DNA from 4 places in the Citrobacter sp. Igbk 17 genome. Region 2 is predicted to be linked to each of the others. Evidence: predicted binding sites of a transcription regulator. Region 2 holds the regulator's gene; each other region holds the start of a gene.
What was found. Region 2 encodes PurR, which represses purine synthesis genes. Its sites were predicted from a motif close to CANGCAAACGTTTGCNTG; they were not measured.

Region 1 (7,511 bases), on a different contig from region 2:
CTTTCCCTTTGCTCATCTGCCCCAACATGCGGCGTGCGATACGGTGATCAAGGAACAGGCCGGTATCCAGATAATCGGTCAGGTTGACCCACAGGCGTGCGTTATACTCGCTCACCTCAATGAACTCTCCCTTCTCGTTCATCTTCTGGTATTGATTCTTCCCTTTCTGACGCTCACGGGTTTTCAGCACCAGTTTGTTCGGCGCAATATCCAGTACCGACAGCGTTGCAGCAATAATATCGAACAGGCGCTGACGTGCTTTCTGCGCATCAACCGTCTTCGGCGGCGCATATTCCTGAACCACAACCCAGTCGCCATAGCGGTCAACCGCAACGTTATATTCCGGCAGATCAGCATCGTACAGGCGATAGCATTCAATCCCTTCCTGACGAGCCCATTTTTCCAACTTCTTAATATTCTTACGCAGGCGGTTGGCATAATCTTCCGCCACTGTTGCAGGTTTACTGTCAGCGGTCGTTTCTGCAACGTGATAGTTTTTCTGTACACAGTCCAGCGGGCCATTTTTCGCTTTAAACTGTTTGTCCGCGCGCAATTGCAGACTGCTGAGCAAATCGGGTGATGCACTGAACAGCGACAGATTCCAGCCGCCAAACTGGTTTTTCATCGTGCGTCCCAGCAGGCTGTGCAGAGCAATCAATGCCGGTTCACTGTCCAGACGCTCGCCGTAGGGTGGGTTGCTGATAACAGTACCGTAAGGTCCTTTCGGCAACGGGTTGCTCAGTTTGGCGACATCTTTGACTTCAAACGTCATCAGATCGGCAATACCGGCACGGCGGGCGTTACTGCGCGCTTTTTCAATCACGCGGGCATCGCTATCTGATCCATAGAAGTGCGAGGTATAGTCCGCCAACCCTTTGCGCGCACGCACCTGTGCTTCAGCTTTCACTTCTTGCCAGACGGTTTCATCATGCTGAGCCCAGCCACTGAACCCCCAGTACCCACGGTGCAGACCAGGCGCGCGATCGGTTGCCCACATTGCGGCTTCAATCAGCAACGTACCGGAACCACACATCGGATCGAGCAGCGGCGTACCCGGCTGCCAGCCTGAACGCATCACAATGGCGGCCGCCAGCGTCTCTTTAATCGGTGCCTGACCCGCACGATCACGATAACCACGCTGATGCAGGCCGTCTCCGCTCAGATCGAGCGCGATGCTGGCAGTATCTTTGTTCAGCCAAACGTTAATGCGCAGATCGGGTGATTCACGATCTACGTTCGGACGCGGCAGGTTTTTACGAGTAAAGGCATCGACAATCGCATCCTTTACTTTCAGTGCACCGTACTGGCTATTACGAATCGTCTCGTTCAGCCCGCTAAAATGCACGGCAAAGGTGGCTCCAGGATTAAATATCTCTGTCCAGTCGATTGCCTGAACACCGAGGTACAGATCAAGATCGCTATAGACCTTGCACTCTCCCATCGGCAGGATAATGCGCGAGGCCAGGCGGCTCCACATCAGGCTCTGGTAAACAAGCCGCGTGTCGCCCTTAAAATGGACCCCACCCTGAACGACCTGACACTCCAATGCGCCGAGGTTTTCCAGTTCAGTTTTTAACAGCTCTTCCAGCCCGCGGGCCGTACTGGCAAACAGAGAATTCATAATGTCACTTTTACTCCGAGAAAATTGCTGCGCATTATAGCTAATATGGGCTGTATGTCATAAAGTTGAAGGCTTATTTTCATTCGAGGGGCTGTACAGTGGTCACGTTAACCCGACTTTTTATCCATCCGGTTAAATCAATGCGCGGCATTGGGCTAACGCACGCCCTGGCAGATATCAGCGGCCTTGCCTTTGATCGCATATTTATGATCACTGAACCTGACGGAACGTTCATCACCGCCCGACAGTTCCCGCAAATGGTCCGTTTTACCCCGTCGCCATTCCATGACGGCCTACATCTTACCGCGCCAGACGGCAGCAGTGCGTTAGTGCGCTTTGCCGACTTCTCCACGCAGGATGCACCTACAGAAGTGTGGGGAAACCATTTTACCGCACGGGTCGCACCAGCGGATATCAATCGCTGGATCAGTGGTTTCTTTTCCCGTGATGTGCAGTTACGTTGGGTTGGCCCACAACTGACGCGTCGGGTAAAGCGGCACGATGGCGTACCGTTATCTTTTGCCGATGGTTTTCCCTATCTCCTGACAAACGAGGCCTCTCTGCGCGATCTGCAGCAGCGCTGCCCGGCCAGCATCAAAATGGAACAGTTTCGCCCCAACCTGGTGGTTGTAGGTGCTAGCGCCTGGGAAGAAGATACCTGGAAAGTGATACGCATCGGCGACGTTATCTTTGACGTGGCTAAACCCTGTAGTCGCTGTATTTTCACTACCGTCAGCCCAGAGAAAGGTCAGAAACATCCATCCGGAGAGCCACTGGCAACGCTGCAAACCTTTCGTACAGCGCCAGACAACGGTGATGTCGATTTCGGCCAAAATCTCATCGCCCGTAATAGCGGCGTAATTCGTGTAGGTGATGAAGTAGAAATACTGGCAACCGGACCCGCCCGGCTGTACGGCGCGGCGGAATCTGATGATACCGCTTTGCAACAACAACCCGATGCAACAGTGATGATTGACTGGCAAGGTCAAACGTTTCGCGGAAATAATCAGCAGGTATTGCTGGAACAACTGGAAAACCAGGGGATCCGTGTTCCCTACTCGTGTCGTGCGGGAATTTGTGGATGCTGCCGGATTCGGCTGGTAGAAGGCGAAGTCAGCCCACTGAAAAAATCAGCGATTGGCGATGACGGAACGATTCTTTGCTGCAGTTGTGTACCCAAAACGGCAATCAGGCTGGAAAGTTAGACCGCCTGCTCAAGGCTGAAACTGTCGACAATTGCCTGCGGTTTCAGTCTGTCATTCATGATTTTAATCGCATCGCCAAGTTGCATGGTGCGACCGGCAATGACCACGCCCGGCTGTGCAAGCAAACACAGTGCGGCATTTTCACCCGGCTCTACCACTAACAGATTTACCTGTTCTTCAGTATCGCTTAAATAAACACAGGCAGCGTCACCGACCACTGGCGACCAGTTCGCGCCGTGCGCTACAAAGTGCCAGCTTTTTGGCATTTGCGGTTTAAGATACCGAATCGCCACCAGCGCATTTAACACCAGTTCCGCTTTTTGTTCTTTAGCTAAATCCAGGTAACGGCATTTTTCTTCGAAGGAGAAATAAAGCGCAGCGTCATCGACACAAAAACCAGACGGAGAAAATGCATCAGGCGTGAGCATTTTACGCGCAAAACGCGAGCGGAATAACATGCCATTGGCTAAATCGAGCATCATTCGATCGTGCTCTTCATCATAATACCAGCGCCAGTTATCGTCGGGTTTAATTCGCATCAGTTTCTCTCCTTTCCTTAATCATCGCCATTACGACACTATCCTTTTGCCGCTTCGTTTATTGCCCTAATAATAAAAGCTCAGAATGTTTAAATAAGCAACAGTAAAGGAATATAAAACAACCAGGGCTAGAAATAAAGCCCTGGTTGTCGGATTAAGGCATAGATCAGATATTGCTGACGATTTCTTTAATCAACGGCGGACCTTTAAAAATAAATCCCGAATAAATCTGTACCAGTGAAGCACCGGCAGCCATTTTTTCCCGTGCGGCAATCACCGAGTCGATCCCGCCAACACCAATAATCGGCAACTGCCCTTTTAATTCCTGAGACAACTGACGAATAATTTCTGTACTTTTTAATTGCAATGGTCGGCCGCTCAAACCACCCATTTGGTCACAATTCTTCATTCCCTGAACAAGGGAGCGATCAAGGGTGGTATTTGTGGCAATAACGCCATCAATATTATGACGAACCAAACTGTCGGCAACCTGGATCAGTTCTTCCACAGAAAGATCCGGCGCGATCTTTACCGCCACCGGCACATATTTATGGTGGATCGCCTGGAGATCGTTTTGCTTATTTTTAATAGCCGTAAGCAGATCATCCAGAGCCTCGCCGTATTGTAGCGTGCGTAATCCCGGCGTATTCGGTGAAGAGATATTAATCGCGATATAACCGGCGTAAGCATAGACTTTTTCCATACAAATCAGATAGTCATCTTTGCCATTCTCTACCGGGGTGTCTTTATTCTTACCAATATTAATCCCCAGAATACCGTCAAAATGCGATTTTTTGACGTTCTCCACCAGGTTATCAACGCCCAGGTTATTAAACCCCATATGGTTGATCAAACCTTCTGCATCAACCAGACGGAACAGACGTGGTTTATCGTTACCCGGCTGCGGACGCGGCGTCACAGTACCGATTTCAATTGAGCCGAATCCCATCGCCCCAAGTGCATCAATGCACTCCCCGTCTTTATCCAGTCCGGCAGCAAGACCGAGCGGGTTTTTAAACGTCAGCCCCATACAGGTAACCGGTTTTGCGGGTACTTTCTGCCGGACAAGCGCTTCAAGCGGCGTGCCGGTAATGCGACGTAATTGCTGGAATGTCAATTCATGAGCGCGCTCAGGATCGAGCTGAAAAAGGGCTTTACGAACGAAGGGGTAGTACATGAACTCTCCTGGATTCCCGGTGTGCAAACCGGGGGCGTATTATGTGCGATCGTGAGCAAAAAGGGAATTGACCTGCGGCAATAAATAGCAATCGTTTTCCTCACCCCTGCTTTTTACACCCTAAATAATTCGAGTTGCAGGACAAACGCATTAGCGTTTTGAACAGCGCTTGCGCTGGCCCCGAAGGGGCGAGGCCAAAGGCCGAGTAAAGCCAACGCACATGCAACTTGAAGTATGACGGGTATATTTATTTTTCAACTTTTCTATCCCGTATAAATCATTTCGATAAACAAAGCCCCTCTGCCAGACTGCACAAATTGTTATCAATGTTAATTAAAAGCAAACAATTAGTTATAAGCGGAGATTGAAATTATGCGCGTCATCACTCTGGCGGGAAGCCCACGCTTTCCCTCTCGCTCCAGCGCGTTACTGGAATATGCCCGAGAAAAACTGAACGGTCAGGATGTCGAAGTCTTTCACTGGAACCTGCACAATTTTGCCCCGGAAGATCTGATCTATGCCCGTTTTGATAGTCCGGCGCTGAAGACATTTATTGAACAACTGCAGGATGCAGACGGGCTGATTGTCGCCACGCCGGTCTACAAAGCCGCATACTCTGGCGCATTGAAAACACTGCTCGATCTACTCCCCGAACGGGCACTGGAAGGAAAAGTGGTGTTGCCGCTGGCAACCGGGGGGACCGTTGCACACTTACTGGCGGTCGATTATGCATTGAAACCGGTACTAAGTGCGTTAAAGGCCCAGGAGATCCTGCACGGTGTGTTTGCTGATGACTCGCAGGTCATTGATTATCAGCATAAACCTCAGTTCACCCCCAACCTGCAATTGCGCCTGGATGGCGCGCTCGAGACCTTCTGGCTGGCGTTGCATCGTCGCGACGTGCAACTCCCTCAATTGAATGCTTTGCGAGGTGCCGCCCATGCTTAATCTGCTCAAGCGTCACACGCCGTGGCTGGCGTTAACCGGATTGCTGTCACTTTCAACGCTCGCCCATGCCGCAGAGTCTGCACCAGACGCGCTGCGCATAGGCTACCAGAAAGGAAGCGTCAGCATGGTGCTGGCTAAAAGCCATCAACTACTGGAGAAACGCTACCCACAGACCAAAATCTCGTGGATTGAGTTCCCGGCAGGGCCACAAATGCTGGAAGCGCTCAATATCGGCAGTATTGATCTCGGCAGTACGGGTGATATACCGCCGATTTTCGCCCAGGCCGCAGGGGCAGATCTCGTTTATGTGGGCGTCGAGCCGCCCAAACCGAAAGCCGAAGTGATTCTGGTGCCCAAAAACAGTCCCATCCAGAGCGTGGCACAGCTTAAAGGGCATAAAGTCGCTTTCCAGAAAGGTTCCAGCGCCCACAATTTACTGCTCCGTGCGCTGCAACAGGCTGGACTGAAATTTACCGATATTCAACCGACTTATCTGACCCCCGCCGATGCGCGAGCGGCCTTCCAGCAAGGAAACGTTGATGCATGGGCTATCTGGGATCCCTACTACTCTGCCGCGCTACTGCAAGGTGATGTGCGCGTGCTGAAAGACGGTTCAGACCTCAAACAGACCGGTTCGTTTTATCTCGCCGCACGTCCTTATGCCGAGAAAAATAGCGCATTTGTGCTTGGCGCGCTGGATACCTTTAGCCAGGCCGATGCGTTAACCCTCAGCCAACGCCAGCAAAGTATTACCCTGCTGGCTAAAACCATGGGCCTGCCCGAGCCGGTAATTGCCTCTTATCTGGATCACCGCCCGCCAACCACCATTACCCCCGTCAGCGCCTCTGTTGCTGCGCTACAGCAACAAACCGCCGATCTGTTTTATGACAACCGGTTGCTGCCGAAAAAAATCGATATTCGCCAGCGTATCTGGCAACCCACTCAGCAGGCAGGAGAAAAATTATGAGTCTGAACATGTTCTGGTTTTTACCCACCCACGGCGACGGTCATTATCTGGGGACGGAGGAAGGTTCACGTCCGGTCGATCACGACTATCTGCAACAAATCGCGCAAACAGCCGATCGTCTGGGATTTACCGGCGTTCTCATCCCAACCGGTCGCTCCTGCGAAGATGCCTGGCTGGTCGCCGCCGCCATGATCCCGGTCACCCAGCGATTAAAGTTTCTGGTCGCGCTGCGTCCAAGCGTAACCTCGCCGACGGTTGCCGCGCGCCAGGCCGCCACGCTCGACAGACTCTCTAACGGCCGGGCGTTATTTAACCTGGTGACCGGTAGCGATCCACAGGAGCTGGCGGGTGACGGCGTATTTCTCGATCACACCGAGCGCTATGAAGCCTCTGCTGAATTTACTCAGATCTGGCGGCGCTTACTGCAAGGTGAAACCGTGGATTTCAACGGCAAACATATTCATGTCCGCGGCGCGAAGCTCTTTTTCCCTCCCGTGCAACAACCCCGGCCACCGCTTTATTTCGGTGGCTCGTCCGATGTCGCACAAGACCTTGCTGCCGAGCAGGTTGATCTCTATCTGACCTGGGGCGAGCCGCCTGAGCAAGTGAAAGAGAAAATTGAACAGGTGCGGGCCAAAGCAGCAGCGCTCGGCCGCAAGATCCGCTTTGGTATTCGTCTGCATGTGATCGTGCGGGAAACAACACAAGAGGCATGGCAGGCCGCGGATCGCCTGATAGCCCATCTGGATGACGACACCATTGCCAAAGCCCAGGCCGCCTTCTCAAGAACAGATTCGGTTGGCCAGCAGCGAATGGCGGCACTGCACAACGGTAAACGCGACAAACTGGAAATCAGTCCGAACCTGTGGGCAGGCGTCGGACTGGTGCGCGGTGGCGCAGGTACTGCGCTGGTCGGAGATGGGCCTACGGTCGCGGCGCGTATTAACGAGTATGCCGCGCTGGGAATCGACAGCTTTGTGTTGTCCGGGTATCCGCATCTGGAAGAGGCATACAAAGTTGGTGAACTGCTGTTCCCACATCTGGATGTCGCTAT
Region 2 (7,511 bases):
AGTTGGCATATTTCGGCAGCTCGGCGCGAATATCCGGGTTCTGCAGAATATCAACATAAGCAAAACGTTCGCCACAGGCGGACAACGCCTGCACAGCCTGAGCAGAGAAACCGCAGCTTGGCAGTTTTGGGGAACCTTTCATGTACAGGAGAATCGGGTTTTCAGCGATCTGGCGCTGGATTTTTTCGATAGTGGTGCTCATTATCTTGCTTCCTTAAACTTCTTTTACGGCAGTAGTCTGACATTGTAGCGGGTCAGGCAGGTAACGGAAAATAACATTTTCATTACGCGATATTATTTTATCGCCTGTCGTTAAAAGTTGCATTCACAATCTCACTTATCCGCGTAAAGCATGGGGATTTGATTATCTGTTCACCAATTACGCCTTGAATTGCTGTTTTTTTTTGCGGTCGGTTACGAAACGTAGTTTTAAACGAAAAAAGCTATTAACTTTCCCTCTTTCTATAGATTAGAATCGTCAAGTTTTGAAAATCACACGCAGGCACGATAGACCTGCCTTACCAGAGGACTGCTCAGTGGCGCGGATAAACCGAATCTCGATCACGCTCTGTGCTTTACTTTTTACCACACTGCCTTTTACGCCTATGGCTCATGCTTCCAAGCAGGCCAGGACGACACCTACCGCTTCCCACACCGTCAAGACGGTAGATAAAAAGAAAAGCGCAACAACCAGCCAGAAAGCAACAAAAACCAACAAGAAAACGGCGACAAAAAACACCAGTAAAACCAGTACGAAAACGGCTTCCTCTTCCAAAAAACGCACAGCAACTCCGGCAAAATCGACGAAAACAGCAAACCGTCGCAGTAAAACAGCGGCAATACAAACCCCTGCCGTCACCTGGACTGAAAAATGTACCCCGCGCAAAGGTCATAAGCCACGTTGTGTAAAAGTGAAGACGACTGCACCAACAGCCGTTGCGGATGTACATAAAGTAAAAGTACAGAAAGCAACCAAAACCGCTATGTCTACCCTGATGAACCAAATCGGTAAACCTTACCGTTGGGGTGGCACATCACCCAGAACCGGTTTTGATTGCAGCGGGCTGGTTTATTACGCATACAAAGATCTGGTGAAGTTCCGCATCCCGCGTACCGCCAATGAAATGTATCACCTGCGCGACGCTGCGCCGATTGAACGTGGTGAACTGAAAAACGGTGATCTGGTCTTCTTCCGCACGCAAGGTCGCGGTACCGCCGACCACGTTGGCGTCTATGTTGGCAATGGTAAATTTATCCAGTCTCCACGCAGCGGTCAGGAAATTCAAATAACCTCTCTGAGCGAAGATTACTGGCAACGCCACTACGTGGGCGCTCGCCGTGTGATGACGCCGAAAACAATTCGCTAAAAACTTACCCTACAGAATATGCTGTAGGGTAAGTTCTTCTTTTGCATAACCTTTCAATTTGCTACCCTATCCTTACTCACAATGAGGCTATTGTGTGTACTCACTATAAATAATAAGGAGAGAAGCAATGTCGTTCGAATTACCTGCATTACCGTATGCCAAAGATGCTCTAGCACCGCACATTTCTGCCGAAACGCTGGAATACCACTATGGCAAACACCATCAAACCTACGTGACCAATCTGAATAACCTGATTAAAGGCACCGCGTTTGAAGGTAAATCACTGGAAGAGATCGTACGTAGCTCTGAAGGTGGTGTATTCAATAACGCAGCACAGGTATGGAACCACACGTTCTACTGGAACTGCCTGGCACCAAACGCAGGCGGCGAGCCGACCGGTAAACTGGCCGAAGCGATTGCCGCCTCCTTTGGCAGCTTTGCAGACTTCAAAGCACAATTCACCGATGCCGCTATCAAGAATTTCGGTTCTGGCTGGACCTGGCTGGTAAAAGGAACGGATGGCAAACTGGCTATCGTATCCACCTCCAACGCAGGTACACCGCTGACGACTGACGCGACGCCTCTGATGACCGTTGACGTGTGGGAACATGCTTACTACATCGATTATCGTAATGCCCGTCCTGGCTACCTGGAACACTTCTGGGCACTGGTGAACTGGGAATTTGTTGCGAAAAACTTCGCAGCATAAAATGACAACGCAGAAGGGGTTCCCTTCTGCGTTTTTGTTTTTAATTCGTTGCGTTGCAGACTTCTTCCGCTTGCTTTCTTGCCGAGACAAAGACCAGCAGTAGCGCAAGTCCCGCCACAATCGCCCCCATTACCGGGACGAAACTGTAGCCCAACCCTCCGGAAATTACCGCCCCACCGGCGGCCGCTCCCAGGGCATTCCCCAGATTAAACGCGCCAATATTCACTGACGATGACAATCCAGGTGCCTCACTGGCAACGCGCATCACACGCATCTGCAGCGGCGGAACCACCGCAAACGTTGCTGCGCCCCACACCACCATACTCACGGCCGCACCCAGCTCATTACGTGCAAGGAAAGGTATCGCCAGCATAATAACCATCAGCAGCAATAAAAAGCCTTTCAGCGTACCGTTAACCGAACGGTCAGCCAGTTTACCGCCCAGATAGTTACCGATAGAGAACCCAACGCCAATCAGCACCAGCATACCGGTGACAAACGCCGGCGTAGCATGAGTAATGCTATGCAGCACGGGTGAGATGTAGGTATAAAGCGTAAACATCGCTCCGGCCCCCAGAACGGTCGTCAGTAAAGCTGACACCACTTGTGGACGCATTAATACAGCCAGTTCTTTGCGCACATCAGGGCGCTCACCTGCCCCGCCTTTCGGTAACGAGAAGAACAGACTGACCATCGCGATAATGCCTAGTCCCGCCGTCGCCATAAAGGACATACGCCAGCCGATGGTTTCCCCAAGCCAGGTTGCCGCGGGAACACCGCCAATATTCGCGATCGTTAGCCCCATAAACATAGTCGCAACGGCGCTGGCCTGTTTATGTTTGGGGACAACGCTTGCCGCCACAACCGAGCCGAGGCCAAAAAATGCCCCGTGGTTAAGACTGGTCAAAATGCGCGACAGCATCAGCGTCGTGTAATCCGGAGATATCGCCGAAAGCACATTACCCAATGTAAAAATGGCCATCAGGAAGATAAGCGCATTGCGACGCGCACGATGGGACAGCAGTAAGGTCATCAGCGGTGCGCCAACCATCACGCCTACCGCATACGCGCTGATTAACATCCCTGCGGCCGGAATGGAAACATCCACGCCTTTGGCAATGACGGGTAGCAATCCCATGGGAGAGAATTCGGTCGTTCCAATGCCAAACGCACCTATCGCCAGCGTCAGTAAAGGATAATTTATTTTCATCTATCGACTCCGTAACGTCGAGCCTTGGCACGACACATCATAAGAGTCAAAAGCATGACATTGATCGCAAAATTAATAAAGTTAACAAAACTGCAAAAGACTTTTGCTTATTTGCAAAAAATAGGAAGGGAAAGACAAGCAGAAAGGATGAGGGAGAGTGAACTCCCCCGGGGGAAATCAGTGCAGTGCTGCAGTCAGGCCACCCGCAACAATCAGGCCCAGAACAATTATGGTCGTCACTAACGAAAATTTCAGATCGGTGCTCATCAAGTTTTCTCCTTTTTATTCCCACACAAAAAGTGATATTGCGCATTTTTACACACTTGAAAGCAAAAATCTCTCACGATTTATATTGATAACTGCTTTTAACTCTTCCCCTTTTCGTTAAGATCAGACAAAATTCCACGCTTACTTGATTAGCGTACCGGCCATTGACCCCTTCCTGACGTTCCGTGTCGTTTTCCCGGCGTGCCGCAACCCTGACGTTGCGTTGAGGGTGTGTGAAGGCAAACGTTTACCTGGAGTATTCTCAGGAGCTTAGGATATGGTCTGGAGTGAGATGTAATGGCAACTATTAAAGATGTAGCGAAGCGAGCAAACGTTTCCACTACAACCGTATCACACGTAATTAACAAAACGCGCTTTGTCGCAGAAGAAACGCGCAACGCTGTCTGGGCAGCGATTAAAGAACTGCACTACTCCCCTAGCGCAGTTGCACGTAGCCTGAAGGTGAATCACACCAAATCGATCGGTTTGTTGGCAACCAGCAGTGAAGCTGCCTATTTCGCCGAAATTATCGAGGCTGTTGAGAAGAATTGTTTCCAGAAAGGCTACACACTGATTCTGGGCAACGCCTGGAACAGTCTTGAAAAACAGCAGGCCTACCTGTCTATGATGGCGCAAAAGCGCGTAGATGGCCTGTTGGTAATGTGTTCAGAGTACCCGGAATCACTGCTTTCCATGCTCGAAGAGTATCGCCATATTCCAATGGTGGTCATGGACTGGGGCGAGGCAAAAGCCGACTTTACCGATACCGTCATTGATAACGCTTTTGAAGGTGGTTACATGGCAGGCCGGTATCTGATTGAGCGCGGTCATCGTGAGATCGGCGTGATCCCAGGTCCCATGGAGCGTAATACCGGCGCAGGCCGCCTGGCTGGCTTCATGAAAGCGATGGAAGAGGCTCTGATTAAAGTTCCCGAAAACTGGATTGTCCAGGGTGATTTCGAACCTGAATCCGGCTACCGCGCTATGCAGCAAATCCTCTCCCAGTCGCATCGCCCAACCGCCGTATTCTGTGGTGGCGATATTATGGCGATGGGTGCGCTGTGTGCCGCAGACGAGATGGGACTGCGCGTACCGCAGGATATCTCAGTTATCGGTTACGACAACGTACGCAACGCCCGATACTTCACCCCTGCGCTGACAACCATCCATCAGCCAAAAGATTCACTGGGTGAAACGGCCTTCAACATGCTGTTAGACCGAATCGTGAATAAACGTGAAGAATCGCAGTCTATCGAGGTGCACCCACGCCTGGTAGAACGTCGTTCCGTTGCCGACGGTCCATTCCGCGATTATCGTCGTTAAGTCAGTTGTGCGGGAGCCTCATCCGGTTCCCGCAGCCACTCTTTATTCAGCGTCTCACTATCCCCCAGGTAGTCCAGTAACCAGCTCAGTGCAGGCGACGTATCGTTCTGCTGCCAGGTCAGGCAACAAGCGGCATCCGGGAACGGATTTTCCAGCTGTAACGCCACCCATTTTCCGCTATCGATCCACGGTTTTGCAAAATGCGTCGGTACCATCCCGACACAGAGTCCGGCTGACAAGCAGGTGGCCGAGGATTCCCAGTCAGGAACCACAACGCGTTTTTGGTTGTCCAGCAACCATGTAATACGTTTCGGCAGTGTGCGGGAGGTGTCTTCGCGTACCAGCGATGGCCAGTTGCGCAACGTATCGTCACTGATCGGTCCCGGCATCGCCGCCAACGGATGATGACTGGCTACCACGCAACTCCAGCTCAGCATTCCCATATCCCGGAACGTATAGCGTCCCCCTACCGGAATGGCCTGCGTTGCTCCGATAGCTAACTCCACGCGACCATCCGACAGCGCGTCCCAGACGCCATTAAACACCTCCTGAAAGACCAGAAGTTCCACATCATCGAAATGGCGGTAGAAATCCACAATCATCTGTCGGGTCCGTTCTGGACGCACAATATTATCTACCGCAATCGCCAGCTGTCCTCGCCAGCCATTGGCGATTTGTTGACATTGCTGACGGGTGATCTGCATTTTTTTGATAACAGACCGACCTTCTTTTAAAAACCACGCGCCAGCAGGCGTTAATTCCACGTCCCGATGACGGCGTTCAAAAAGAGGCACAGCCAGCCACTCTTCCAGTTGGCGCACCGTGTAGCTTACCGCCGAAGGTACGCGGTGCAACTCCTGAGCAGCGGAACTAAAGCTACCGTTACGCGCCACTGCATCAACCACCTCAAGTGAATATTCCGACCACATGCTCTGCCTGCAAAAAATTTGAAATCAGTAAGCAAATATTAGCGTTTCACAGCGAGAATTACACTCACTACACTCAGCGGCAATGTTCTATTGCTAAAAAGAGAAACGATAATGCAACCAGGAAAAGGGTTTTTAGTCTGGCTGGCAGGTCTTAGCGTGCTAGGTTTTCTGGCAACGGATATGTATTTGCCCGCCTTTGCTGCTATTCAGTCCGATTTACAGACACCCGCTTCTGCCGTGAGTGCCAGCCTTAGTTTGTTCTTAGCGGGTTTTGCCGTTGCACAACTTTTGTGGGGGCCACTCTCCGACCACTATGGTCGTAAACCGATTTTGATGCTGGGCTTATCCATCTTCGCGCTGGGCAGCCTGGGTATGTTGTGGGTAGAAAACGCCACCGGCTTACTGGTGCTGCGCTTTATTCAGGCCGTTGGTGTCTGTGCGGCTTCGGTTATCTGGCAGGCGCTGGTTACCGATTATTATCCTTCACAAAAAGTAAACCGCATCTTTGCCACCATTATGCCGCTGGTCGGATTGTCTCCTGCACTTGCACCGTTATTAGGCAGTTGGATCCTGGTACATTTTTCCTGGCAGGCCATTTTTGCCACCCTTTTTGCGATTACCCTGCTCCTGATGTTGCCGGCCCTGCGCTTAAAACCAACGGCAAAAGCACGCGATGATAGCCAGGATAAACTGACGTTCGCTACGCTGCTGCGCTCCAAAACATACCGTGGAAATGTACTGATTTACGCAGCATGTTCCGCGAGCTTCTTCGCATGGCTGACGGGTTCACCGTTTATCCTTAGTGAAATGGGCTATAGCCCGGCGGTGATTGGTCTGAGCTATGTCCCGCAAACTATTGCATTTTTGATCGGTGGTTACGGCTGCCGTGCGGCACTGCAAAAATGGCAGGGTCGCCAGCTTCTGCCGTGGTTACTTATCCTGTATGCCATTAGCGTTATCGCCACCTGGGCTACTGGCTTTATTCATCACGTTGCGTTGGCTGAAATCCTGATCCCATTCTGCGTGATGGCCATTGCAAACGGGGCAATCTACCCTATCGTTGTCGCCCAGGCGCTGCGTCCATTCCCTCAGGCTACAGGCCGTGCCGCTGCGCTGCAGAACACGCTGCAACTGGGACTATGCTTCCTGGCAAGCCTGGTCGTTTCGTGGCTAATCAGCACGCCGCTGCTCACCACCACCAGCGTTATGCTGACGACAGTGCTGCTGGCCGCGCTAGGCTACAAAATGCAGTCACAGACTGACAACACATCCTTGCCGGATGAGAGCGCGCAAATTGCCCACGGTGAGTCACATTAATCATTGTTGCAGGCATTTAGTTAGCCCGCTAACAATTATCGGTTGAATAGCCAAAAATTCAGGCCTATACTGATTTTCGGTTGTTAATAAAACGATAAGATTTATAGAGTAACGGGAACAAGCAGGTTCCCGTTTTTCCATGGATGGCCTTTTCGGCAAGGGTTCCTCCCTTCCTCTGTTCTACGTCGGATTATAGATTCGCGGATTAATTCCGTGAGATTTCTCACAAAGCCCAAAAAAGCGTCTACGCTGTTTTAAGGTTCTGATCACCGACCAGTGATGGAGAAGCTATGAGTTCATCATGTATAGAAGACGTCAGCGTACCGGATGATGACTGGTACCGAATCACCAATGAGTTATTGAGCCGTGCAGGCATTACCATTAATGGC
Region 3 (7,511 bases), on a different contig from region 2:
AACTGCGCCTTTAGATCCTGATACAGCGGCGCAAAGCGACGATTAAACCCAACCATTAGCGTCAGTTTTTTCCGCGCCGCCAGCTCCACCAGTTGTTCAGCTTCGCGCAGATTTTCTGCCAGCGGCTTGTCCACGCAAACATGAACGCCGGCATTCAGCAACTCACTCACTACAGCGTAGTGGGTGGCAGTACTGGAATGAACGAAAACGGCATCGCAGGTTGCCGCTAAATTCTGTACGGAATCAACGTATGGCATTCGCCAGGTTTCACAAATACGCAGCGCTTTTTCCCGCGAGGGCGACCATGCACCCTGCAGCGTCCAGTCTGCAGATGCACCCAACACAGGCAACCATGCCTTTTGCGCGATGCCCCCTAACCCGACCACGCCAATACGCAATTTTCCCACGTTAGTCTCCCAGGTGTGCCAATAACGAATCGAGCCGCTGTTTCAATTCTGCCACTTCGGTTTCCAGCGCTTCAACGCGCGCCTGCAAATCTCCAGACGCCGCATGCGGCTCATCTGCCGCAGCGAGTGACTCATCAACCTCGCCACAAAACAGGTGCATATAACGACTTTCTCGCTTTCCAGGTTCACGCGCCAGGCGGACTACATAAGGGCCATCTTCCCGGGTAGCCAGTTTCTCCAGCGTCGACTCCACTTCCGCCATATCGCTGAACTCATACATTCGGGATGCGCGGCTACGCAATTCACCCGGTGTCTGAGCGCCACGGAGTAACAGCGTGGTGATCAATGCCACTTCACCCGCGCTAAACTTAAGATTGCCAAACTCTGAATTACAGAACCGCTGTTCGTATTTGGTCACGCGATTACCAAAGCCGCTCACCGTCCGCAGAAAATGCCTTTTTACCAGGTTATCAAGCTGGTCCTGCACGTCGGCTTCCGACAGATTCATCACCGGTTCACGGTTGGTTTTTTGATTACACGCGGTCACCACACCATTCACGGAAAGGGGATATTGTTCCGGTGTAGTAACCTGTTTTTCTAATAAGCAGCCAATCACACGGGCTTCAGTGGCGGTTAATTCGTATTTCATCGTCTTCTCCATTATTCAGGCCGCGCGCCTGAAACTTAGCGACCGGGGGTCCATTCTGATGTTGTCAACGCCGTCAGCACATGATCGCGCCACTGCCCATCAATCAGCAGATAGTCTTTTGCATACCCTTCTTTCTCAAAGCCGAGTCGCGCCAGCAAATCGCCGCTACGCTTATTGTGTGGCATGTAGTTCGCCATAATGCGGTGAATATGTTGCGTCCGCTGCACATAACGAATAGCGGCGGTCAGGGCTTCGTACATCAGCCCCTGCCCTTGCCACTTCTGCGCAATGGAATAACCGAGATAACAGGCGTGGAAAGATCCGCGCACCACGTTCGAGAAGTTCGCAACGCCGATAATTTCTTTTTCATCCGGATCGAGCAGCGCGAAATACCAGGCCGTGCCTTGTTTATGGAATTCAGAGATCATGCTCAGACGCGCCTGCCAGCCAGAGGGATAGCAGTGGCTTTCATCGCGGATAGGTTCCCAGGGTTTTAAGAAATGACGATTCTCTGCGTAATAATCTGCCAGACGCCAGGCATCACGCTCATGCACCAAACGCACGACCAGGCGGTCCGTGGTTAAGCGCACTTTTGGCACGTTACTGCGATAGCCAAACATTCTATACCTACTCCTTCCCGTAACGTCTTCAATACGCAATTCGCATTACTATACCTGTGCAAATACACCCTGTGAAAAGAGCAAAATGCCATTTTTTGAATTATTCACACATTTTGATGAAAACTCTCTATCAAGACTGACTTTTGATAAAAAAATATTGTCCCGCCAAGGGTGGGAAAAGCGCAAACGACACCGCAGAATAGAAGGTGCTTATCTTTTAAACTCTCCACCGAGTGACGAGTTTTTTCCCTGGAGGGGAAATGTCGCAAGTCTCGCAGGCAAGGAACCTGGGTAAATATTTCCTGCTCATCGATAATATGCTGGTCGTGCTGGGTTTCTTTGTCGTTTTCCCACTGATCTCTATCCGTTTCGTCGACCAAATGGGCTGGGCCGCCGTGATGGTCGGTATCGCACTTGGATTGCGCCAATTTATTCAGCAAGGTCTGGGGATTTTTGGCGGCGCAATTGCTGACCGCTTTGGTGCCAAGCCTATGATTGTGACCGGCATGTTGATGCGTGCCGCCGGGTTCGCCACGATGGGGATTGCGCACGAACCCTGGCTATTGTGGTTTTCCTGTTTCCTCTCCGGCTTAGGCGGTACATTATTCGACCCGCCCCGTTCGGCACTGGTGGTCAAACTGATCCGCCCGGAAAAGCGCGGGCGCTTTTTCTCCATCCTGATGATGCAGGACAGTGCCGGTGCCGTTGTTGGCGCATTACTCGGCAGTTGGCTGTTACAGTACGATTTCCGTCTGGTCTGCGCTACGGGTGCGATCTTGTTCGTTTTGTGCGCTGCGTTTAACGCCTGGCTGCTTCCGGCATGGAAGCTGTCCACCGTGAAAATTCCCGTGCGCGAAGGCATGAGCCATGTGATGCATGACAAACGATTTGTCACCTATGTCCTGACGCTGGCGGGGTATTACATGTTGGCGGTACAGGTTATGTTGATGCTGCCGATTATGGTTAATGACATTGCCGGTTCGCCGGCCGCCGTGAAATGGATGTATGCCATCGAAGCGTGTCTCTCTTTAACGCTGCTCTACCCTATCGCCCGCTGGAGTGAGAAACGTTTTCGTCTTGAGCATCGGCTGATGGCAGGCCTGCTGATCATGTCTCTTAGCATGATGCCCATCGGTCTGGTCGGAAATTTACAGCAGCTTTTCACCCTGATTTGCACCTTCTATATCGGTTCTATCATTGCGGAACCGGCACGCGAGACGCTGAGCGCGTCGTTGGCAAATGCGCGCGCACGGGGCAGCTACATGGGCTTTAGCCGCCTCGGGTTAGCCATCGGCGGTGCCATCGGTTATATCGGTGGCGGCTGGCTGTTTGACATGGGTAAAGCATTGTCACAGCCAGAACTCCCGTGGATGATGCTCGGCATTATCGGCTTTATCACCTTCCTCGCGCTGGGCTGGCAGTTTAGCCATAAACGCCCGTCACGCGGCATGCTGGAACCTGATGCCTGATAGCTGACCAGACGTCCCGGACTCAATTTCAGTTTTTTCTGCTGGTGTCCGGGTCGCTGGTGCTTGATGCTGCTTTGTGTCACGATTACGCCACAAGCATCATGTTGAGGAACCCCATGAAAAAGATTTTTTTTGCTGCTGCACTGATTGTCAGCGGCCTGTTGGTTGGTTGTAATCAACTCACACAATACACGGTTAGCGAGCAAGAGATTAATCAGGCACTGGCTAAGCATAACGACTTCTCGAAAGATATTGGTCTGCCTGGCGTTGCTGAAGCCCACATCGTACTGACCAACCTCGCCAGCCAGATTGGTCGCGAAGAGCCGAATAAAGTGACGCTGACAGGCGATGCCAATCTGGATATGAATTCCCTTTTTGGTAGCCAGAAAGCGACCATGAAATTGAAGTTAAAAGCATTGCCAGTCTTCAATAAAGAAAAAGGCGCGATTTATCTGCAAGAAATGGAAGTGGTCGACGCGACCGTCACACCAGAGAAAATGCAATCTGTACTGCAAACTCTGATGCCCTACTTAAATCAGTCGCTGCGCAATTACTTTAACCAGCAACCGGCCTATATTCTGCGTGAAGACAGCAGCAAAGGCGAAGCGTTAGCGAAAAAACTGGCGAAAGGGATTGAGGTTAAACCGGGCGAAATCATTATCCCGTTTACCGATTAATCAACAACAGGGCGCGAATGCGCCCTTTTTTTTCGTGCAAACGAAAACGTTTCCGCTTATCCTTTGTTTCCGGCAAAAAAGACTATCCTCAGCCGGAGCATATTGATGACTGCACCATCCCAGGTTTTAAAGATCCGCCGCCCAGACGACTGGCACCTTCACCTTCGCGATGGCGACATGTTGAAAACTGTCGTGCCTTATACCAGTGAAACTTATGGTCGCGCGATTGTTATGCCAAACCTCGCTCCGCCGGTCACTACCGTTGACGCGGCCATTGCGTACCGCCAGCGCATTCTGGACGCTGTACCCGCCGGACATAACTTTACGCCATTAATGACCTGCTACTTAACGGACACGCTGGATCCTAATGAACTTGAGCGTGGATTCAACGAAGGTGTCTTCACCGCCGCTAAACTGTATCCCGCCAATGCAACAACCAACTCTACACACGGTGTAACCTCAGTCGATGCCATTATGCCGGTACTGGAGCGCATGGAAAAATTGGGGATGCCACTGTTGGTGCATGGTGAAGTAACGCATGCTGATATCGATATTTTCGATCGCGAAGCACGTTTTATCGAAACGGTGATGGACCCCTTACGTCAGCGTTTAACCGCGCTAAAAGTGGTGTTTGAACATATCACGACCAAAGATGCCGCCGAGTACGTTCGCGAGGGCAACGAGCTTCTTGCCGCAACCATCACACCGCAGCATTTAATGTTTAACCGCAACCATATGCTGGTCGGCGGAATTCGTCCGCATCTGTACTGTCTGCCGATACTCAAACGTAATGTTCACCAGCAGGCGCTGCGCGAACTGGTTGCCAGCGGATTCAGTCGTGCATTCCTTGGCACCGACTCCGCACCGCATGCGCGTCATCGTAAAGAGTCCAGTTGCGGCTGTGCGGGCTGCTTTAATGCGCCGACCGCGCTGGGCAGCTATGCTACCGTGTTTGAAGAGATGAATGCCCTGACTCATTTTGAAGCCTTCTGCTCGCTGAACGGTCCACAGTTCTACGGCCTGCCAGTCAATGATACCTTCATTGAACTGGAGAAAATTGAACATCAGGTCCCGGAGAGCATCGCACTGGAAAATGACACGCTGGTACCATTCCTTGGCGGTGAAACCGTACGCTGGTCAGTAAAACGCTAAAAAAGTGTAGCCCACTGTTGTCAACTGGCGCAGTTAACTGTATAAATAACCAGTACATCCAACAGGGGGCTATTATGCGTATTGAAGTCACTATTGCCAAAACTTCACCTTTACCAGCCGGTGCTATCGACGCGCTGGCAGGTGAACTCTCCCGCCGTATTCATCATCATTTTCCGGATAACGAAGGTAACGTTACCGTTCGTTATGCCGGGGCCAACAATCTGTCGGTTATTGGCGCATCAAAAGAGGACAAAGAACGCATCAGCGAAATCCTACAGGAAACCTGGGAAAGCGCGGATGACTGGTTCATCAACGAATAAAAAATGATATGCAGTGATGTTTTTTTGCCGGGTCGCCCCGGCTTTTTTATACGTGAATCCTTTAAATCAATCTTGCATTCACCACGCTGGCAGATAATTTATATTAAACACCTTGATTATCTTTTAATCAAATCACCAAAATAATTGCACAACATGCTAAAAAAAAATGAATAACATGTTGTTTTATTAGTCAGATAACACTGAAAACAAAAAATTTATGCGCCGCCCTCTTTAAATTTTCAATGAATACCCTTATTTATTGATATACTGAAGTTGCTTCAGAAAAAAACGCATTGAACCTCGAAAACCGTTGTCTAGTAACACGAATTAGGGGGCATGATGGAAAAGAATAATGAAGTCATTCAGACTCATCCGCTTGTAGGGTGGGACATCAGCACTGTTGATAGCTACGATGCGCTGATGCTGCGTTTGCACTACCAGACCCCGAATCGTCCGGACCCGGATGGGACTGAAGTCGGTCAAACGCTCTGGTTAACCACTGATGTTGCCAGGCAATTTATTTCGATATTAGAAGCCGGAATCGCCAAAATTGAATCTGGCGATTACCAGGTAAATGAGTATCAGCGACATTAAACCTGATACATCACACCATCAAAAGGCACCTTCGCGGTGCCTTTCTTATTTGCAGGTTGAATATTCCGGTTCAGTTATTTACCCTGCTATACCTGTCTTACTTCAAGTTGCATGTGCGTTGGCTTTACTCGGCCTTTGGCCTCGCCCCTTTGGGGCCAGCGTAAGCGCTGTTCAAAACCGCCAGGGCGTTTTGTCCTGCAACTCGAATTATTTAACGTATGCTATCGCGATTGCAGAGAGAAGCGGATGAAATACGACTTAATCATTATTGGCAGCGGTTCCGTGGGCGCCGCAGCCGGATACTACGCCACTCGCGCTGGTCTCAACGTTTTGATGATCGATGCGCATATGCCACCGCATCAACAGGGCAGCCATCACGGCGATACACGATTAATTCGTCATGCGTATGGCGAAGGTGAAAAATACGTTCCACTGGTGCTACGTGCGCAAACATTGTGGGATGAACTTTCCGCACAAAATGAAGAGCCTGTTTTTGTTCGCTCTGGCGTTATCAACCTGGGCCCAGCAGATTCAACCTTCTTAGCGACCGTGGCGCAAAGTGCCAAACAGTGGCAGCTCAATGTCGAACAGCTGGATGCAGCAGCCATCATGGCTCGCTGGCCAGAAATTCGCGTGCCTGAAAACTATATCGGGCTGTTTGAAGCCGAATCCGGTTTTTTACGCAGTGAGTTAGCCATTAAAACCTGGATTCGCCTGGCTGAAGAGGCGGGTTGTGCACAGCTGTTTAAATGCCCCGTCACGGCGATCCATCACCACGATGATGGCGTAACGGTTGCAACAGCCGATGGTGACTACCACGCGAAAAAAGCCGTCGTCAGCGCTGGCACCTGGGTCAAGGCATTACTGCCTGAACTGCCGATACAACCGGTGCGTAAGGTGTTCGCATGGTATCAGGCTGACGGGCGCTACAGTGTCAAAAACAAATTCCCGGCATTTACCGGCGAACTGCCAAATGGCGATCAATACTACGGTTTTCCGGCTGAGAATGACGAGTTAAAAATTGGCAAACATAACGGCGGACAGGTCATTCATTCACCTGAAGAACGTAAACCGTTTGCCGCTGTCGCCAGCGATGGTTCTGAGGCTTTCCCATTCCTGCGCGCTATTTTGCCTGGCATTGGCTGTTGTCTGCATGGCGCATCCTGTACTTACGATAACTCGCCAGATGAAGACTTCATTATCGATACGTTGCCAGACCATGACAACACGCTGGTGATTACCGGACTCAGCGGACACGGTTTTAAGTTTGCTTCCGTACTGGGCGAAATTGCGACTGATTTTGCCCAGGGTAAACCGTCAGCCTTTGACCTGACGCCATTCAGGCTGTCCCGTTTTAAGCGATAATTGATCAATGGCCTCGTTGGTGAGGCCATTTTTAATGACAGGAAAAACATTGATGCGCCGCATCTTTCACTATCTGGTTAATAATATTCGCGAGCATTTCATGCTCTACATTATTTTATGGTCGCTGCTGGCGATTATGGACGTCATATATATTATGTTCTTCTAATCGATATGCGCTGACATTAATTGACAAAAACTGATAATTACTTAATTTCATTGCAATAAACTGAATAACATAATTCTCATCCCTCCTTGTTT
Region 4 (7,511 bases), on a different contig from region 2:
GCGGCATCTTCAGCAATTTCTTCCACCGCTTCAGCTGCCAACGCCTGTGCTTCCAGCTCTTCATCAGTTAGCTGTGGCTCGTTTTCAGCTTCTTCTTCAACGGCCTCAACAATTTCAACGGTTTCCGCTTCAGCCTGCCACTCTTCTGGTGAAACGTCTTCGGCTTTAACCTCTTCCGGCAGCGGTAATTCTTCGTGTTCGGTCACTGCCGCGGGTGCCGGAGTTTCCACTATGGATTCAACGACCGGTTGCTGTTGTTGAGCAACAGGTTCTTCTTCCGGCTGCAGTTTTTCAATTTCCGCAACCTGTTCAGTGACTTCAACAACTTCAGCGGCAAAGGCTTCAGTTTCTGCCTCGCTATGCGTTTCCTGCGCGCGTGACGGCTCATCAACGACGGTTGCTTCTTCAGTAACCGGTTGTTGTTCTTCGTTTTTTAGTTCTGTCTCGTTTTCCGGTGCCTGCTCTTTTTGACCAAAGCCCAGCCAGGAAAAAAAGCCACGTTTTTTCTCTTTCGCCATTTGCGACTACACTCCCCCGCTGTTGCTTCATGGCACAGCGTCAACGCTATGTACATAGCAGCTAAAAAAATGATGAAATAGTCTATCACTTAACTTAACTCACATCACCGCCTGGAATGACATGCTATAGGCGGATTGAGCAATAATAGAAATGAAAAAACCGAATCACTCAGGCAGCGGTCAGATCCGCATTATTGGCGGGCAATGGCGAGGCCGTAAACTCCCGGTTCCGGACAGTCCGGGTTTACGCCCAACGACCGACCGTGTACGCGAAACGCTGTTTAACTGGCTGGCCCCGGTGATGGTCGATGCTCGTTGCCTTGATTGCTTTGCTGGCAGCGGCGCATTGGCTCTGGAAGCACTCTCCCGCTATGCGGCAGATGCCACGCTTCTGGAGATGGATCGCGCGGTTTCGCAGCAGTTACAAAAAAATCTCGCCACGCTGAAGGCAACACATGCCCGCGTCATCAACACCAACACCCTGACGTTTTTAGCCCAGACGGGTACGCCGCATAACGTAGTGTTTGTTGATCCACCGTTTCGCAAAGGATTACTGGAAGAAACATTAACACTTCTGGAAACTCGCGGCTGGCTGGCAAACGAAGCGTATATTTACGTTGAAAGCGAAGTCGAAAACGGCCTGCCTGTTGTTCCGGTTAACTGGTCGTTGTACCGCGAAAAAGTGGCTGGGCAGGTTGCTTATCGCCTGTATCAACGTGAAGCACAAGGAGAGCAACATGCTGATTAATCTGGGTCGTCTGTTAATGCTGTGTGTCTGGGCATTCCTGCTCCTGAATATTTTTCAACCGTTCCCACGTCCGCTCAATATCTTCGTGAATGTGGCGCTGGTGTTTATGGTGCTGATGCACGGCATGCAGTTGGCGCTGCTGAAATCAACCATGCCGAAAGATGGCCCGCAAATGACCCGCGGCGAGAAAATCCGTATTTTTCTGTTTGGCGTATTTGAGTTGCTGGTGTGGCAGAAGAAGATTAAGAGCCAGTTGAAGAAATAAATTGAGATCCCTTCGCCCGGTGGCGCTCTGTTTACCGGGCCTACGGACTTGTAGGCCGGATAAGGCATCAGCCGCCATCCGGCATTCGTTGGGTAAAATCAACAAAACGCGAACCCTTGTAGCTCAGCGTGCCTTTGTCGCCAACCGTTAACGCATGATACTGCTGGGCATCAAGGCGAAAGGTCTGCTCCAGGCCGCCGCTTTGCGGTTTGAAGCTGGCTTCATAGCGCATGCTGGTGCCCGCTGGCGTCACTTCCTGTTGACGTGAACGCCGGTCATTTAGCGGCTTCTCTCGCTTATTACTCACCACCACCCTCTTTTGCACCAACGGTGCAGCATCATTTTCCGCTTTTTCCCGCCGCTGCTGGACAAAGCGAAACGACGCGGCAATAACGATTAAGACAATGATCACAATAAAAAAAAGGGGTGGCTTACTCATATTATTAACCCATCAGAAAATGCGGAAATAAGCATACCTTGCCTGTTATGGTGTTGTCATCTGGCGGTATCGGACTCTACACTGGTCAATAGAGCCGTAAGCACCCCGCTTACGAAAAAATAACGAATTCAAGGAACTAAGATGCTTTGGTCGTTTATCGCTGTTTGTCTTTCCGCATGGTTGTTCGTGGATGCTTCCTATCGTGGGCCCGCCTGGCAACGCTGGGTCTTTAAACCCCTGACGTTATTGCTCCTGCTGCTGCTGGCCTGGCAGGCGCCAATGTTTAACGCCATCAGCTACCTGGTACTGGCCGGCTTGCTTGCCTCGCTGCTGGGTGATGCGTTGACGCTATTGCCACGTCAACGTCTGTTGTACGCCATTGGCGCGTTTTTCCTGTCACACCTGCTGTATACCATTTACTTCGCCAGCCAAATGACGCTGTCGTTCTTCTGGCCTTTACCGCTGGTGCTGCTGGTGTTAGGTGCGTTGCTGATCGCCGTGATCTGGACACGTCTGGAAGAACTGCGTATCGCCATATGTACTTTTGTCGGTATTACTCTGATGATGGTCTGGATGGCAGGTGAACTGTGGTTCTTCCGCCCGACGGCTCCGGCGCTGTCAGCATTTTTGGGGGCCTCATTACTGTTCATTGGCAACTTTGTCTGGCTGGGGAGCCATTACCGTTACCGCTTCCGCGCGGATAACGCGATTGCGGCGGCTTGCTACTTCGCTGGGCATTTCCTGATTGTTCGTTCGCTGTATCTTTAAAAACCCTTGACTCTGGAGTCGACTCCAGAGTGTATCCTCCGGTTAATACGAAATGATTATCAATCGGAGGATGCCATGTCGACACCAGAGGCCAATGGCAAAAAAGCCCCACAGTTTTCTTCATTCAAGCTCGCGCCTACACCGCAGAAAGCTGATGACTGCTGCTGTGAAGGCAGTTGCTCAACCCCACCACCCGTTTCTGCAACCGTAATAGGTACTCGCTATTCCTGGAAAGTGGCGGGCATGGACTGTGCGGCCTGCGCCCGAAAAGTAGAGAATGCGGTCCGCCAGGTCAGCGGCGTTAACCAGGTCCAGGTTCTGTTCGCCACTGAAAAACTGGTGGTGGATGCCGGTTACGATGTCCGCCAGCAAATTGAAAGCGCAGTGCAGAAAGCCGGCTACACTCTGCGTGATGAGCAGGCGCCAGAAGAAGCCCCCGAATCACGGTTTAAAGAAAACCTGCCACTGATTTCATTGATTATCATGATGGCCATCAGTTGGGGACTGGAGCAGTTCAATCACCCCTTCGGCCAGATAGCCTTTATCGCCACCACACTGGTGGGTCTGTACCCCATTGCACGTCAGGCGCTGCGCCTGATGAAGACCGGTAGCTACTTTGCCATTGAAACGCTGATGAGCGTCGCCGCCATCGGAGCATTGTTTATCGGTGCAACGGCGGAAGCGGCCATGGTACTGCTGTTGTTTTTAATTGGTGAACGCCTGGAAGGATGGGCTGCCAGCCGCGCCCGTAAAGGGGTCAGCGCGCTAATGGCGCTGAAGCCGGAAACCGCCACGCGTCTGCGTAACGGCGAGCGCGAAGAGGTGGCCATTAACACCCTCCAGCCAGGCGACATCATTGAAGTTGCCGCCGGAGGACGTTTACCCGCCGACGCTAAACTGGTTTCGGGTTTTGCCAGCTTTGATGAAAGCGCATTGACAGGTGAATCTATTCCGGTTGAGCGAGCATTGGGCGAAAAAGTCCCGGCAGGTGCCACCAGCGTAGACCGACTGGTCACTCTCGAGGTTCTCTCTGAACCCGGTGCCAGTGCGATTGACCGTATTTTGAAACTGATTGAAGAGGCCGAAGAGCGTCGCGCCCCTATAGAGCGTTTTATTGATCGCTTCAGCCGGATTTATACCCCGGCCATCATGGCGATTGCCTTGCTGGTCACGCTCGTACCGCCGCTGCTGTTTGCCGCTTCCTGGCAGGAATGGATTTATAAAGGGCTAACGCTGCTGCTGATCGGTTGTCCGTGTGCACTGGTTATTTCAACCCCTGCCGCAATCACTTCCGGATTAGCCGCAGCGGCGCGTCGCGGGGCGTTAATCAAAGGCGGTGCCGCCCTGGAACAGTTGGGCAGAGTCACGCAGGTGGCGTTTGATAAAACCGGCACCCTGACCGTCGGTAAACCGCGCGTCACGGCGATTCATCCGGCAAGCGGGCTAGACGAAGCCGAACTGCTGGCGTTGGCAGCGGCAGTTGAACAAGGCGCAACGCATCCGCTGGCCCAGGCCATTGTCCGTGAAGCACAGACGCGTGAACTGAGTATTCCGTTGGCGACAGAACAGCGTGCGCTGGTTGGCTCAGGGATTGAAGCACAGGTAAACGGCGAGCGCGTACTGATTTGCGCGGCAGGCAAACATCCTGCTGATGCCTTTGCCGGGCAGATAAGCGAACTGGAAAGCGCAGGCCAAACCGTCGTGCTGGTCGTGCGTAACGATGCCGTTCTCGGCGTACTGGCCTTGCAGGACACGCTGCGCGACGATGCCCGCACCGCCATCAGCGAGCTGAATCAACTCGGTGTGAAAGGGGTGATCCTGACCGGCGACAATCCTCGCGCAGCCGCCGCTATTGCCGCTGAACTGGGGCTTGAATTCAAAGCGGGGCTATTACCGGAAGACAAGGTACAGTCCGTTACCCAGCTCAACCAACTGTCACCACTGGCGATGGTCGGCGATGGGATCAACGACGCTCCGGCGATGAAAGCCGCCACCATCGGCATTGCCATGGGTAGCGGAACCGATGTTGCGCTGGAAACTGCCGATGCGGCCCTGACGCATAACCGTCTGCGTGGCCTAGTGCAAATGATCCAGTTGGCGCGCGCAACCCACGCCAATATTCGACAAAATATTGCGATTGCGTTGGGTCTGAAAGGGATTTTCCTTGTTACCACGCTGCTGGGGATAACCGGATTGTGGCTGGCAGTACTGGCAGATACGGGGGCAACAGTGCTGGTAACCGCCAACGCGCTGCGGTTGTTGCGTAAAGGATAGTGCCTGTTTCTCGCCTGATGGTGCTTCGCTTATCAGGCCTACAGGTTACACCGCCCTTGTAGGCCGGATAAGCGTTAGCGCCATCCGGCATAACAAGATTACTGCCCTTTGCGCACTAAATAGCGGTACGGCAGCGAGTCGGTCTCTTTGGCCACCAGTTCATGTTCCATAAAAGTACAGAAGCCGGGAATATCGCGGGTTGTCGCCGGATCGTCTGCAACAATCAGCAGCGTCTCACCGGCCTGCATACCACGCACGGTTTTACGCACCATCATGACGGGCTCCGGGCAGCGCAGCCCCTGCGCATCAAGAGTATGGTCGGGAGAAGTAAACAGATCGCTCATCGTAGTCTCATTCATACAAAAACGGCGTTATTTTACGCTCTGTTGTGGCGTAAGCCAATCAGGTTAACGATTGCGTGAAAAACAACCATTGCAATGTGTTTTTAAAGCAGTATCATGCGACGGTTTTTTATTGGGTTCCCTCACCCCATCCAACAAAAAGGTCACAATATGACTCCGTTTACACAAAATCAGCGCGTAAAAGCGTTGTTCTGGCTATCGCTATTTCATCTGCTGGTGATCACCTCCAGCAACTATCTGGTGCAGCTTCCGATCTCCATCTTTGGTTTTCATACCACCTGGGGCGCGTTTAGCTTTCCGTTTATTTTCCTCGCGACCGATCTGACCGTGCGTATCTTTGGCGCACCGCTGGCAAGACGCATCATCTTTGCCGTGATGGTTCCTGCGTTGCTGATCTCCTATGGCGTGTCTTCACTGTTCTATATGGGTTCCTGGCAAGGTTTTGATGCGCTGCTGCACTTTAACCTGTTTGTCGCCCGTATCGCTGCCGCCAGTTTTATGGCTTACGCGCTGGGACAAATTCTGGATGTGCACGTCTTTAACCGCCTGCGTCAGAACCGTCGCTGGTGGCTCGCGCCTACGGCCTCAACGCTGTTTGGCAACATCAGCGATACGCTGGCGTTCTTCTTTATCGCCTTCTGGCGCAGCCCGGATGCCTTTATGGCCGAGCACTGGATGGAAATCGCGCTTGTCGATTACTGCTTCAAAGTGCTGATCAGCATTATTTTCTTCCTGCCGATGTATGGCGTGTTGCTGAATATGTTGCTGAAAAGGCTGGCAGATAAATCTGAAATCTCTGCATTGCAGACGAGTTAAAGGTTCATTTTCCGAGTTGTGATAAGATGGACGAATGAGCCGTTATGGCCGTTTATCGAAAGGAAGAAGTCAATGCGCAATCTGGTTAAATATGTCGGTATTGGCCTGCTGGTTATGGGGCTTGCGGCCTGTGATAATAGCGATACAAAAGCGCCAGCAGAGGGTGCTGCCGCACAAAGCAGCGCCGCCGGACAACCGGTTAACCTGCTCGACGGCAAACTCAGTTTTTCCCTGCCGGCAGACATGACCGATCAGAGCGGCAAGCTGGGCACTCAGGCCAACAACATGCACGTTTATTCTGACGCAACCGGCCAGAAAGCGGTGATTGTGATTGTCGGTGACGATACCAGTGAAGCACTGCCTGTACTGGCAAAACGTCTGGAAGATCAGCAGCGTAGCCGTGACCCGCAACTGCAGGTGGTCACTAACAAGTCCATTGAGCTGAAAGGCCACACGCTTCAGCAGTTAGACAGCATCATTTCAGCGAAAGGCCAGACTGCCTACTCCTCCGTGGTGTTGGGCAAAGTGGACAACCAACTGCTGACCCTGCAAATCACGCTGCCAGCTGATGATCAACAGAAAGCACAGACCACGGCAGAAAACATCATTAACACGCTGGTTATCCAGTAATCGTTAAGACGATGATGCGGCCTCCGGTGACACCACCTGAGGCCGTTTTTTTAACCGCCATGTCAGCAATAACGCCACCGCCACCAGCCCTGCGGCCGCCAGATAGATAACCGGTACACCCGCCCACGTCATCACCAGTCCCGCCAAAGGCCCGGTGACACCCAGCGACAAATCCATAAATACCGTATAGGTCGCCAGTGCCGCGCCCTGATTCTGCTGCGGGACCGCTTTTACCGCGACCACACCCAGCGCCGGGAAGACTAACGAGAACCCTGCGCCGGCCAGTAGCACGCCGATTTTCGCCATCCACGGCATGGAAGCCATCCCGACCAGCAACAGCCCAACAATTTCGACGCTAAAGCAGATCATCGCGACATTCAGCCCACCTAATCGGTTGATGCCATTTGGGAATAGCAGACGAGTACCGACAAACGTGCAGCTAAATAGCGTCAGCGCGAATGCCGCGCCGTCCCAGCCTTTCGCGTCGTAAAACAGGGTAATAAACGTGGCGATCACCCCAAAGCCGGCAGAGGCCAACGCCAGTGCCATACCGTACGGCCAGACTCGTCCAAGCACCGCGCGAAACGGTAACGGTTTGCCTTTACTGGCTTTCACTGCCGGACGCGGCAGCGCCAGCAATATTGCCAGCAGCGCCACGGCCATCACGGTCAGCGCCAGCCCCTGTAAGCCA

Region 1: a site for PurR is predicted at 4,627-4,644, ahead of pyrD (quinone-dependent dihydroorotate dehydrogenase). Genes of this name have one in related genera too.
Region 3: a site for PurR is predicted at 3,862-3,879, ahead of pyrC (dihydroorotase). Genes of this name have one in related genera too.
Region 4: a site for PurR is predicted at 5,416-5,433, ahead of tusA (sulfurtransferase TusA). Genes of this name have one in related genera too.

The regions. Positions count from the first base shown of each region.
Region 1 covers NZ_JANEWI010000043.1:5,168-12,678, reverse strand. The annotation lists gene rlmKL (bifunctional 23S rRNA (guanine(2069)-N(7))-methyltransferase RlmK/23S rRNA (guanine(2445)-N(2))-methyltransferase RlmL) at 1-1,621, opposite strand, end outside; gene NNO08_RS19895 (YcbX family protein) at 1,720-2,826, shown strand; gene zapC (cell division protein ZapC) at 2,823-3,365, opposite strand; gene pyrD (quinone-dependent dihydroorotate dehydrogenase) at 3,532-4,542, opposite strand; gene ssuE (NADPH-dependent FMN reductase) at 4,915-5,490, shown strand; gene NNO08_RS19875 (sulfonate ABC transporter substrate-binding protein) at 5,483-6,457, shown strand; gene ssuD (FMNH2-dependent alkanesulfonate monooxygenase) at 6,454-7,511, shown strand, end outside.
Region 2 covers NZ_JANEWI010000008.1:51,381-58,891, reverse strand. The annotation lists gene grxD (monothiol glutaredoxin 4) at 1-202, opposite strand, end outside; gene NNO08_RS06950 (C40 family peptidase) at 537-1,367, shown strand; gene sodB (superoxide dismutase [Fe]) at 1,495-2,076, shown strand; gene NNO08_RS06940 (MFS transporter) at 2,117-3,286, opposite strand; gene cydH (cytochrome bd-I accessory subunit CydH) at 3,464-3,553, opposite strand; gene purR (HTH-type transcriptional repressor PurR) at 3,851-4,876, shown strand; gene punR (DNA-binding transcriptional activator PunR) at 4,873-5,805, opposite strand; gene punC (purine nucleoside transporter PunC) at 5,917-7,122, shown strand; gene cfa (cyclopropane fatty acyl phospholipid synthase) at 7,413-7,511, shown strand, end outside.
Region 3 covers NZ_JANEWI010000017.1:6,133-13,643, reverse strand. The annotation lists gene NNO08_RS11865 (Gfo/Idh/MocA family protein) at 1-407, opposite strand, end outside; gene NNO08_RS11860 (YceH family protein) at 409-1,056, opposite strand; gene rimJ (ribosomal protein S5-alanine N-acetyltransferase) at 1,092-1,676, opposite strand; gene mdtH (multidrug efflux MFS transporter MdtH) at 1,937-3,145, shown strand; gene NNO08_RS11845 (lipoprotein) at 3,262-3,822, shown strand; gene pyrC (dihydroorotase) at 3,928-4,974, shown strand; gene dinI (DNA damage-inducible protein I) at 5,049-5,294, shown strand; gene bssS (biofilm formation regulator BssS) at 5,634-5,888, shown strand; gene solA (N-methyl-L-tryptophan oxidase) at 6,135-7,253, shown strand; gene NNO08_RS11820 (YceO family protein) at 7,306-7,419, shown strand.
Region 4 covers NZ_JANEWI010000002.1:84,088-91,598, forward strand. The annotation lists gene ftsY (signal recognition particle-docking protein FtsY) at 1-518, opposite strand, end outside; gene rsmD (16S rRNA (guanine(966)-N(2))-methyltransferase) at 670-1,266, shown strand; gene NNO08_RS01555 (DUF1145 family protein) at 1,256-1,531, shown strand; gene NNO08_RS01560 (DUF2500 domain-containing protein) at 1,599-1,970, opposite strand; gene NNO08_RS01565 (lysoplasmalogenase) at 2,112-2,738, shown strand; gene zntA (Zn(II)/Cd(II)/Pb(II) translocating P-type ATPase ZntA) at 2,814-5,012, shown strand; gene tusA (sulfurtransferase TusA) at 5,111-5,356, opposite strand; gene NNO08_RS01580 (7-cyano-7-deazaguanine/7-aminomethyl-7-deazaguanine transporter) at 5,525-6,190, shown strand; gene NNO08_RS01585 (DcrB family lipoprotein) at 6,263-6,820, shown strand; gene NNO08_RS01590 (MFS transporter) at 6,824-7,511, opposite strand, start outside.